DNA from 2 places in the Aureimonas sp. AU40 genome. Region 2 is predicted to be linked to the other one. Evidence: riboswitches for the same ligand, from Rfam matches in the RefSeq annotation. Region 2 holds a riboswitch; the other holds the start of a gene.
What was found. A riboswitch is a leader RNA that binds a small molecule or an ion and turns the genes downstream of it on or off. The one in region 2 is predicted to bind thiamine pyrophosphate.
Positions count from the first base shown of each region.

Region 1: linked by a shared signal. The riboswitch ahead of AUL32_RS10505 (ABC transporter permease) and the one ahead of thiC (phosphomethylpyrimidine synthase ThiC) in region 2 are both predicted to bind thiamine pyrophosphate.

Region 1 is NZ_BBWL01000031.1:28,802-34,161, forward strand. It holds gene cysQ (3'(2'),5'-bisphosphate nucleotidase CysQ) at 1-382, shown strand, start outside; gene AUL32_RS25220 (hypothetical protein) at 390-551, opposite strand; gene AUL32_RS10500 (UDP-glucose dehydrogenase family protein) at 862-2,232, shown strand; TPP riboswitch at 2,675-2,776, shown strand; gene AUL32_RS10505 (ABC transporter permease) at 2,915-3,700, shown strand; gene AUL32_RS10510 (ABC transporter substrate-binding protein) at 3,697-4,641, shown strand; gene thiD (bifunctional hydroxymethylpyrimidine kinase/phosphomethylpyrimidine kinase) at 4,638-5,360, shown strand, end outside.
Region 2 is NZ_BBWL01000039.1:41,724-47,083, reverse strand. It holds gene AUL32_RS12940 (nuclear transport factor 2 family protein) at 50-514, opposite strand; gene thiC (phosphomethylpyrimidine synthase ThiC) at 631-2,454, opposite strand; TPP riboswitch at 2,517-2,619, opposite strand; gene AUL32_RS12930 (Trm112 family protein) at 2,666-2,860, opposite strand; gene AUL32_RS12925 (LON peptidase substrate-binding domain-containing protein) at 3,123-3,803, opposite strand; gene bla (class A beta-lactamase) at 4,265-5,158, opposite strand.

The DNA.
Region 1 (5,360 bases), on a different contig from region 2:
AGAGGTCGTCTCGCGTCGCGCCATGAGCGTGCGCCCGGCGCCGCATCCGCCGGTGGCCGTCGCCAGCCGCTCGCATTGCTCGACCGAGACCACGGATTGGCTGGATCGCCATGCGATCTGCGATGTCGCCTCGCGCGGGTCGTCCCTGAAATTCTGCCTCTTGGCGGCGGGCGAGGCCGATCTTTATCCCCGCTTCGGCCGCACCATGGAATGGGACACGGCAGCGGGGCAGGCGATTCTGCAAAGCGCCGGCGGACGCGTCATCACACCCGACGGGCAGCCCCTGCGCTATGGCAAGCGAGGCATTTGCCAGGACACCGACTTCGAGAACGGCGCCTTTCTGGCGATCGGTGACCCCGGCTTACACAGAACCCTCGGGTAAGGCGCGGTCAGCGCAGAACCAGAACGGCGAGCCCGGCCCAGAAGCCGGACGAGATCGCCAGACCGAGGAGGATGCCCTTCGCCGGCTTCAGCCGCTCGTGCGCGTCGCTTGCCCGACTGTTCGAAGCGCCAACCAGACCGGGCGCGAAACCTGCCGTCAAATGGGACATCTCGAAACCTCGCCTTGCTGCGCTCGCCGACGACGGCACCCCTTAAGGAGCCGAGCCGACACGTGCCTGTTTTGAGAGACTAAGCCCCAGGGCTGAACGGATACTTGCGTCGATCCGTCAAATTGCGTCCATCTTTCGGCGAGCAAGCCGCGCGCGTCGGCTTCGACGGAACACAGTAAATAAAGAATAAAGTTTCGCCTTCGCGTTGATTGCGGGTGAGAAGCGCAGCGCGTAAAAGAGCACGAGTTCCATGCTGCATCTGCGAAGAAGCAGTTCGGCGATCATGACTTAGCCAAGGATGGATTGTGCCATGCACGACATGCCGCTCCCCGAACGCTCCGCCCTGAAACTCGCCGTGATCGGCACGGGCTATGTCGGTCTCGTTTCCGGCGCCTGCCTGGCCGAGGCCGGTCACCATGTCATCTGCGTCGATCAGGTTCCGGCCAAGATCGAGAAGCTGCGCGCCGGCCTCATTCCCATCTACGAGCCGGGGCTGGACGAGGTCGTCCACCGCAACGCGGCAGCCGGTCGCCTGGGCTTCACCACCAATATCGCGGAAGCCGTATCGGGCGCCGACATCGTCATGATCGCGGTCGGCACGCCGACCCGCAAGCTCGACGGCAATGCCGACCTTCAATATGTCTTCGCCGCCAGCCGCGACATCGCCCGCGCGCTGAGTCACCCGGCCGTGATCGTGACGAAGTCCACCGTGCCGGCCGGCACGGGCATGGAGATCAAGCGGATCATCGCGCGCGAAAATCCGACGCTGGATTTCGACATCGCCTCGAACCCGGAATTCCTGCGCGAGGGCAACGCGCTGTCCGATTTCATGAAGCCCGACCGCATCGTGGTCGGCACGGAAACGGAGCGCGCCCGCGCCATGATGGAGGCGCTCTACCGCCCGTTCACCGCCCAGGGCTTCGAGCTGATCTCGACCGACATCGTCTCGGCCGAGCTCATCAAATATGCCGCCAACACGTTTCTGGCGACGAAGGTCTCCTTCATCAACGAGATGGCCGACATCTGCGAGAAGGTCGGTGGCAATATTTCCGACATCTCGCGCGGCATGGGCTCGGACAAGCGCATCGGCCGCGCCTTCCTGCAGCCCGGCCCCGGCTATGGCGGCTCCTGCTTCCCGAAGGATACGCTCGCCATGGTCCATATCGGCGAGAAGGCGCTGAGCCCGGCGACCATCGTGGAGGCCGTGATCGCGGTGAACCGCGCCCGGCCGCATCGCATGGTGGCCAAGGTCGTGGCGGCCGCCGGCGGCGACGTGCGTGGCAAGACGGTCGCCTTGCTTGGTCTCACCTTCAAGCCCGAGACCGACGACGTGCGCGACAGCGTGGCCGTTCTGGTGGCCGAACAGCTCGCCGGCCAGGGCGCGCTGGTGCGCGCCTACGACCCGCAGGGCATGGACCATGCGCGCGAGCTTCTGGGCGAGGCGGTGGACTATGCGCCGAGCATGGACGCCGCGTTGGACCGGGCCGATCTCTGCGTGCTCGCCACCGAATGGCGCGAGTTCGCCGAGCGCCCGCTGGCCGACTACAAGCGGCTCCTGCGCACGCCCATGATCGTCGACTTCCGAAACGTCTTCGTGCCGGCCGAAGTGGCGAAGGCGGGGCTCGGTTATCTCTCGATCGGCCGGGCCGGCGTGCCCGCGCCCGAGCTTCTGCCGGCCTGAGACATCGGGACGAGACCGGTGGGCAGAGGATGGGCTAGGGATTTTGGCCTGTTCACGAAGAGCAAGGCTTGAGGGATGCCGGTGGCTTCGCTCAAGCAAGCGCGACGACGGGGCGGGACAAAGGGCTCAAGGCATCCAATCCCGGTAGGTTTCGTTCCAAGTCCCAAGAGACTGCTTACGACCCGGTCGGGTCCGGCAGTTTGGCGACGTTCCGCCGCCGTCCAAAGGCGAGCCGTTCCACACGGGCAGAGGTTCGTCTGTCGCTATGGACACTGGGACTGTTGCTCGTCTTCGCCGATACGTTCTCGCATCCCGAGCGTTTGGCGGCACGCGAACGACGAGGCATCACGCGGCACCGTTCCGCCGTCGAACGGCACGCTTTGGGCCGCCCCCCCCCCTGGGCGCTTCGGTTGACAAAGCAGAACGAGGCCGGCATCACTTGGCTCATTCCGAGGGGTGTGCCGCGAGGCGCTGAGATGGCGGGAGCCGAACCCTTGAACCTGATCCGGGTCATACCGGCGTAGGAACGGGAATGGGCGGCGCTCTGCTGCCCGCGCACCTTCTTCGCTTCACTCCGGATCTCTTGCGGACCCTGCTTTGGGGCTGAGGAGATCGCATGCGCCACCATCCGCCCTGCCGCCCCGACTGGCCCCGCCTCGCCTGCTGCGGGGTCTAGGCCGATATGCGCGCCCTTCGCGCTACCCTGTTCGGGCTTCTAGCGGTGCTTCTGGCCTGGGGGCTCTTCGTCGCGCTGGCGCAGCCGCCGCCCTACATGCTGCCCGGGCCGCTTCGGGTCGCCGAGGTGCTCTGGACACGCGCCGGCTTTCTTCTGGCCAATGGCTGGCTGACCCTGATCGAGACGGTGCTCGGCCTCCTATTCGGCTCGCTGGCCGGCGCGCTGGCGGGGCTTGGCGTGGTGCTCTGGCCGCGCCTCGGGCGCGTGGCCTGGCCGCTGCTTCTCGTGCTCCAGGCCATGCCGGTCTTCGCGCTGGCGCCCCTGCTCGTGCTTTGGCTCGGATTCGGCCTCGCTTCGAAGGTCATGATGGCCTCGCTGGTTCTGTTCTTTCCCGTCGCCTCGGCCTTCGCGGACGGGCTGCGACGCACCGAGCCCGAACTGCTCGACGCCACCGCGCTCACCGTGGCGAGCCACTGGCAGACGCTGCGCTTCGTTCGCATTCCGCTCGCCATGCCGGCGCTGATCACCGGCCTTCGCGTCGCCGCCCCCCTTGCCCCGCTCGGCGCGGTGATCGGCGAATGGGTCGGCGCCTCGGGCGGGCTCGGCTTCGTGATGATCCAGGCCAATGCCCGGATGCAAACCGACCTGATGTTCGCGGCGCTGGCCATCCTCGCCGCGATGACGCTGGCGCTGCGCGCACTGGTGGACGAGTTCGCCCCCCGCCTCGCCCCTTGGGCCGCCGAAAGCGGCCCCTCCCCCTTTCCCTCCCTCCTTCGAAGAAAGTCCTCCTGATGCGTCCTTTCCTCTCGGCCGCCGCGCTGGCCGTCTCGCTCCTGGCGACGCCGGCTCTCGCAGCCGACAAGCTGACCGTCCTGCTCGAATGGTTCGTGAACCCCGACCATGCGCCGCTGGTCGTCGCCAAGGAGAAGGGCATCTTCGCCAGCCACGGGCTGGACGTGGAACTGGTGCCGCCGGCCGACCCGTCCGCGCCGCCGCGCCTTCTGGCGGCGGGCCAGGCCGATATCGCACTCCACTACCAGCCGAGCCTGATGCTCGACCATGCGGCCGGGCTGCCGCTCGTGCGCTTCGGCACGCTGGTGGAAACGCCGCTCAACACGGTCGCGGTGCTGGCGAACGGGCCGATCAAGACGCTGGCCGATCTGAAGGGCAAGCGCATCGGCTATTCCGTTGCGGGCGTGGAGGAGGCGGTTCTCTCCGCCATGCTCGGCTCGGCCGGCCTCGCTTTGCCCGACGTCGAGCTGGTGAACGTCAACTTCGCGCTCACCGCCTCGCTCAGCGCCGGCAATGTGGACGCCACGATCGGCTCCTATCGCAATTTCGAGGCGACGCAGATGCGGCTCGAAAAGCACGAGGGTCGCTTCTTCTTTCCCGAGGAGAACGGCGTGCCGCCCTATGACGAGCTGATCTACGTCACGCGCCGCGATCTGGCCACCGACCCGCGCCTGCCGCGCTTCCTCGACGCGGTGGAAGAGGCGACGCTCTTCCTCACCAACCATCCCGACGAGGCGCTTCAGCTTTTCCTCAAGGCCTATCCCGATCTCGACGACACGCTGAACCGCACCGCCTTCGCCGACACGCTGCCGCGCTTCGCCAAGCGCCCCGGCGCGCTGGACACGGCCGGCATGAACCGCTTCGCCGGCTTCCTCAAGGACAAGGGGCTGATCCCCGCCGTGCCGCCGATCGCGGATTATGCGGTGGAGCTGAAGCGGTGATCCCGGTCGCGCTGACCATCGCGGGCTCGGATTCGGGGGGCGGCGCGGGCATCCAGGCCGATCTCAAGACCTTCTCCGCGCTTGGCGTCTTCGGCACCAGCGTTCTCACCGCCGTCACCGCGCAGAACACGCGCGGCGTCACCGCCGTCGAGACGCTCCCCCCCGCCATCGTCGCCGCGCAGATCGACGCCGTGCTCGGCGACTTCACGGTGGGCGGCATCAAGATCGGCATGGTGTCGAGCGAGCCGGTGATCCGCACGATCGCCGAGCGCCTGCGCGCCCATGGGCGGCGCGCCGTCGTGGACCCGGTCATGATTGCCACCTCGGGCGACAGGCTGATCGACGCGGACGCGCTGGAGGCGCTGCGCGAAGAGCTTCTGCCGCTCGCCGACGTGCTGACCCCCAACCTGCCGGAAGCCGCCCTTCTCTTGGGCACTGAGCCTGCCGCGAGCGAGGAGGCCATGCTCGGGCAGGGCGAGCGGCTGCTCGCCCTCGGCCCGCGCGCCGTTCTCATGAAGGGGGGGCACCGCGAAGGGCCGGACAGCGTCGATCTTCTCGTGTCCAATTCTAGCCTGCTGCGCCTTGCCTTTCCACGAGTCGAGACGAACAACGACCATGGCACGGGCTGCACCCTGGCGGCGGCCATCGCGGCGGGCCTTGCCAAGGGATTGGACCTCGAAAGCGCGGTGCGCGAGGCGCGTCTTTATCTCCAGGCCGCG
Region 2 (5,360 bases):
ATGCGCCTCACCTTCGGACAAGGGTGAATCCCTATTCATCGGATGGGCTCTAGAGGCCGAGTTCGCTGAGGCCGGGATGATCGTCCGGACGGCGGCCGAGCGGCCAGTGGAACTTGCGCTCGCTCTCAACGATCGGCACGTCGTTGATCGAGGCATGGCGCTCGGACATGAGGCCCGCCTCGTCGAACTGCCAGTTCTCGTTGCCGTGCGAGCGGAACCATTGTCCGCTGTCGTCGCGCCATTCGTAGACAAAGCGCACCGCGATGCGCGCGCCCTGATAGGCCCAGACTTCCTTGATCAGCCGATAGTCCAACTCGCGGCGCCATTTGCGGGTGAGGAAGGACACGATCTCCTCCCGCCCCGCGATGAACTCGGCCCGGTTCCGCCACCGGCTATCTTCCGTATAGGCGAGGGACACCCGCTCGGGATCGCGGCTGTTCCAGGCGTCCTCCGCCAGACGCGCCTTCTGGACGGCGGCTTCGAGGTCGAACGGCGGGAGGGGCGGACGAGACATGGACGAGCCTTCCTGTACCAGTCGGTCATGACTTTACTGATTGGTACAGGATTTAGCCTCATCGCGCAAATCGAAGCAGGAGCGGGCGCGCAAACCGCGCCCGCTCCTGCTTCCGCTCAGGCGCTCTCCGTCGCCGGCTCGACATAGAGCCGCGCGCCGCCGGCCAGGAACTCGGCGGACTTGGCCTCCATTCCGGCCAGCGCCTCGGCTTCGCGCTTCAGGTCGCGGGAGATTTCCATCGAACAGAATTTCGGCCCGCACATGGAGCAGAAATGGGCTGTCTTGTGCGCTTCCTTGGGCAGGGTCTCGTCGTGGAAGGCGCGGGCCGTGTCGGGGTCGAGCGAGAGGTTGAACTGGTCCTCCCAGCGGAAGTCGAAGCGGGCGCGCGACAGTGCGTCATCCCGCAAGCGCGCCGCCGGATGGCCCTTGGCGAGATCGGCGGCATGGGCGGCGATCTTGTAGGTGACGACGCCGGTCTTCACGTCGTCCCGGTCGGGCAGGCCGAGATGCTCCTTGGGCGTGACGTAGCAGAGCATGGCCGTGCCGAACCAGCCGATCTGCGCCGCGCCGATGGCGGAGGTGATGTGGTCGTAGCCCGGCGCAATATCGGTCGCGAGCGGTCCCAGCGTATAGAAGGGTGCCTCGCCGCAGGTCGCCAGCTGCTTGTCCATATTGGCTTTGATCTTGTGCATGGGCACGTGGCCCGGCCCCTCGACCATGACCTGACAGCCCCGATCCCAGGCGATCTTGGTCAGCTCGCCCAGCGTGTCCAGTTCGGCGAACTGCGCGGCGTCGTTGGCGTCCGCCACCGAGCCCGGCCGCAGCCCGTCCCCCAGCGAGAAGGACACGTCGAACCGGCGCATGATCTCGCAGATCTCGTCGAAGCGCTCGTAGAGGAAGCTTTCGCGATGCTTCGAGAGGCACCAGCGCGCCATGATCGAGCCGCCCCGGCTGACGATGCCGGTGACGCGCCGGGCGGCCAGCGGCACATGGGCGAGACGCACGCCGGCATGGATGGTGAAATAGTCGACGCCCTGCTCGGCCTGCTCGATCAGCGTGTCCTTGAACACCTCCCAGTCGAGCTTCAGGGGATCGCCGCCGACCTTCTCCAGCGCCTGGTAGATCGGCACCGTGCCGATCGGCACCGGCGAATTGCGCAGGATCCAAGAGCGGATATTGTGGATGTTGCGCCCTGTGGAGAGGTCCATCACCGTGTCGGCGCCCCAGCGGATCGCCCAGACCAGCTTCTCCACCTCCTCGGCCACGCCCGAGCTGACGGCGGAATTGCCGATATTGGCGTTGATCTTCACCAGGAAGTTGCGCCCGATCACCATCGGCTCGAGCTCGGGATGGTTGATGTTGGCGGGAAGGATGGCCCGCCCACGCGCCACCTCGTCGCGCACGAATTCGGGCGTGACGAATTCGGGGATCGCCGCCCCGAAGCTTTCGCCGTCGCCCAGCCGCTCGGCCGCCTCCGCCAGCGCCGCCTCGCGCGCCAGATTCTCGCGATGGGCGACATAGATCATTTCCGGGGTGACGATTCCCGCCCGCGCCCATTCCAGCTGCGTGACGCGCTCGCCCTCCCGCCCGCGCCGCACGCCATGGGCGGCGGGGCAAGGCTCGACCAGCCGGTCGGCCCCGACATGGCCGTTGTCCTCCGGCCTCACGGCGCGGGGCTCCACCAGCGGATAGCCGCGCGCGGCGATCCAGGCGTCGCGAACCGGGGCAAGGCCGCGCGAAAGGTCGATGCCGGCGTCGGCGTCCGTGTAGGGGCCGGACGCGTCGTAGACGCGCAAAGGCGGCTCGGCCGGGTCGCTCAGCGCGATCTCGCGAAAGGGCACGCGGATCTCCGGCGCGCCGCGCGGCGCGGCATAGACCTTGCGCGAGCCGCGAATCGGCCCGGTGGTCACGGTGGCGGGAAGGGTGGGGGAAGCGGACATCAGGATCTCCAACAAAAAGGAGATCCGGGATCTGTTGCGATGAGCGGCGGCGCGATGCCGCGCGGCGGCACCCTTTCCGTCCCTTCGCCGGCATGACCCGGATCAGGTTCAAAGGGTTCGGCTCGCGCCATCTCAGCCCCACATGGGACACCCCTCGGACGCGCGAAGGGTGGCCAGACGGGCTCTGTCTGTCAAGACCGGGCCGATGGGCTCAGTCGATCTCGCGCGCTTCGGACGGGAGCATGATCGGGATGCCGTTGCGGATGGGATAGGCCAGGCGCGCAGCGCGCGAGACCAGCTCGTTGCGCTCGGAATCATAGCTCAGCCCCGTCTTGGTCAGCGGGCAGACCAGGAGTTCCAGGAGCTTGGGGTCGGGGCGACCCTTGCGTTCCGCGTCGTCCACCATGCCAGTCTCCTCGTTTCGTCGGGTCGCCTGCCGTCGCCTCCGGCAACGCCGCGTTCAGCCGGCTGGATACAGGCCGGGCCGGACCCTGCCAAGTCTCGGGCTCGAAGCGCCGCGCCCCGTGCAAGAGCCTGTTTCGACCTTCGCGAGGCGCCGCACTCGAGCGATGCGAAGTCCTATCCGCAAGGGTCCAGGCCGACGGCCGACGGCGAAAAGGCGCCCTCGCACCGACCCGGCCAAGAGCCCGAACGGTCTCCCGGTTCGCCTATTGCAGGGTCTGCGAGCCGTTTCCGTCCTCGCTGCCCTCGCGCACCAGGGCGATCTCGGTGATGGCGACCAGCGTCTCGGCCCGCGTCTTGAGGTCGGGGGCTTCCAGAAGCGCCTGCTTCTCGGCCGCGCCATAGGGCGACATCATCGACAGGGCGTTGACCAGCGTCTCGTTGGAGGCCTTGGACACGCTTTCCCAATCGGCCTCCAGCTGGTTGGCCTGGAGATAGGAACGGAAGGCTTTCAGAAGCGCGTCGCGGTCCACCTCCTCCTCGCCCTCGCCGGACTCCAGATCGCTGGCGAAGGGCTTGATGCGGCAGAGGCGGAAGGGCTCGGCGCTCTCGTGCTCCTCGATCACCCGGAAGCGCGCGATGCCCTGCAGGTTGAGGAGATAGCGCCCGTCGCCGGTCTCGGTCAGCGAGGTGATGCGCCCCAGGCATCCGACGGCGCAAAGCTCCGGCTCGCCGGAGGGCTGCAGCGCGCCGTCGAGGCGCGGCTGGATCATGCCGATCACCCGCGCGCCCGTCATGGCATCGTCGATCAGCGCGAGATAGCGCGGTTCGAAGATGTTCAGCGGCATCTGCCCGCCCGGCAGAAGCAGCGCGCCGGTCAGGGGAAACACGGCCACCGTTTCCGGGAGGTCGGTCTCCGAACGGTAGGTGACGTTGCCTGCTTGCACCAATGCGATTCTCCGATCGAGCCTTGAGGCTGTTATGAACCAGGGACAGGTCTCGCGTCACCCAGGCAGGTCCATCAGTGACGCCCCAAGGCGGATCGGCGCGGACAGGCCAACGGGTCGCCCGGGCGACGTCGCCCGCAGCCTCGGAACCCGATCCGCCGATCCGGCGCAAGGCCTGTCGCTGGTTCATGACAGCTTCATGGAACTGGCGCGTCTCGCCCCGAACTCAAGAGCGGCGTGAGCACGCAGGCGAGCGGCCGGAGCGCGAAGGCAAAGTCGGAGGGGGCCCGCAATTCCTCTTCGTCTTCGCGCTGGGCCGTATTCTCACAAGGTCGAGCGCCGCCGGGGCACGGCGAAGGTTTTGCCGGCCTGTTCAGCCTCAATGCCAGCCCATGCATCGAGCCGCCTTCGCACTCGGCGCTCTGCGGGCGACGGCAGTCCCGCTCGGCGCCTTTGGCCGCCTATCTCCGCACGATCCTGGCCAGCGCGTTGCCGATCTCGGCGAAGGCGGCGTTGCGCTCGTCGAAGGAAGCCTCGGTTTCCGTGAGATAAAGGCTCGCCACGATCGGCGCGCCTTCGGGGGGCCAGAGCACGGCGATGTCGTTCATCGTGCCGTGGTCGCCGCCGCCGGTCTTGTCGCCGATGTGCCAACTCTTGGGCAGACCGGCGCGAAGCTTGGCGCCGCCCGTCTGGTTGGCCACCATCCACTCGGCGAGTCGCCAGCGCGAGACGTCCTTGAGATGGTCCTCGAACAGGAGCGCGTGCAGCGTCTTCGTCATCGCGGCGGGGCTGGTCGTGTCGCGGGGGTCGCCGGGCGTCGCCTCGTTGAGGTCGGTCTCGCGCCGATCGAGCCGGAAGGTCTCGTCGCCGAGCGAGCGGGCGAAGCGCGTGACGCCCTCCGGCCCGCCGAGCTGGTCGATCAGGACGTTGCCGGCCGTGTTGTCGCTTCGGGTGATCGCGGCCGCGCAGATCTCGGCCAGCGTCATGCCCTCGCCGCCGACCTGTTTCTCGGTCACGGGCGAATAGGTGACGAGGTCGGACTTCGCGATCACCACGCGGCGCGACAGGTCCGCCTCGCCCCGGTCCACCCGCGCCAGCAGCCCCGCCGCCGCGACGACCTTGAAGGTCGAGCACAGGGGAAAGCGCTCGTCCGCCCGCCGCGCCCAGCGCCGACCCGAGCCGGTGTCGTGAACGAAGGCGCCGAGTCGGGCCGAGAAGCGCTTTTCGATATCGGCCAGAAGCGCGTTCAACGCGTCCTCGCCCCTCGCCTGCCCGGCGAAGGCCGGGAGGAAACCGGAGGCGAGACCGGCGCCGGCAAGGGCACCGAATCGGCGGCGGGTGAGAAGGGGCGACATGCTGTTCTCCGCTGATCGTCTGCCTCCCATTTGGCCGGCGAAGAGGGCGGTTCGGAGGCCGGGGAGGCTGGGCTGGCGAGCCGGACACAGGAAAGAATGAAGGTGCGAACTTTGGCCGGCGATTTCGGGACGCCGTCACACCGGATGCGCGATAGGGATGAAACGACGCCACCCAGGGGGCTGCGCCGGTTTCTCTATCAGG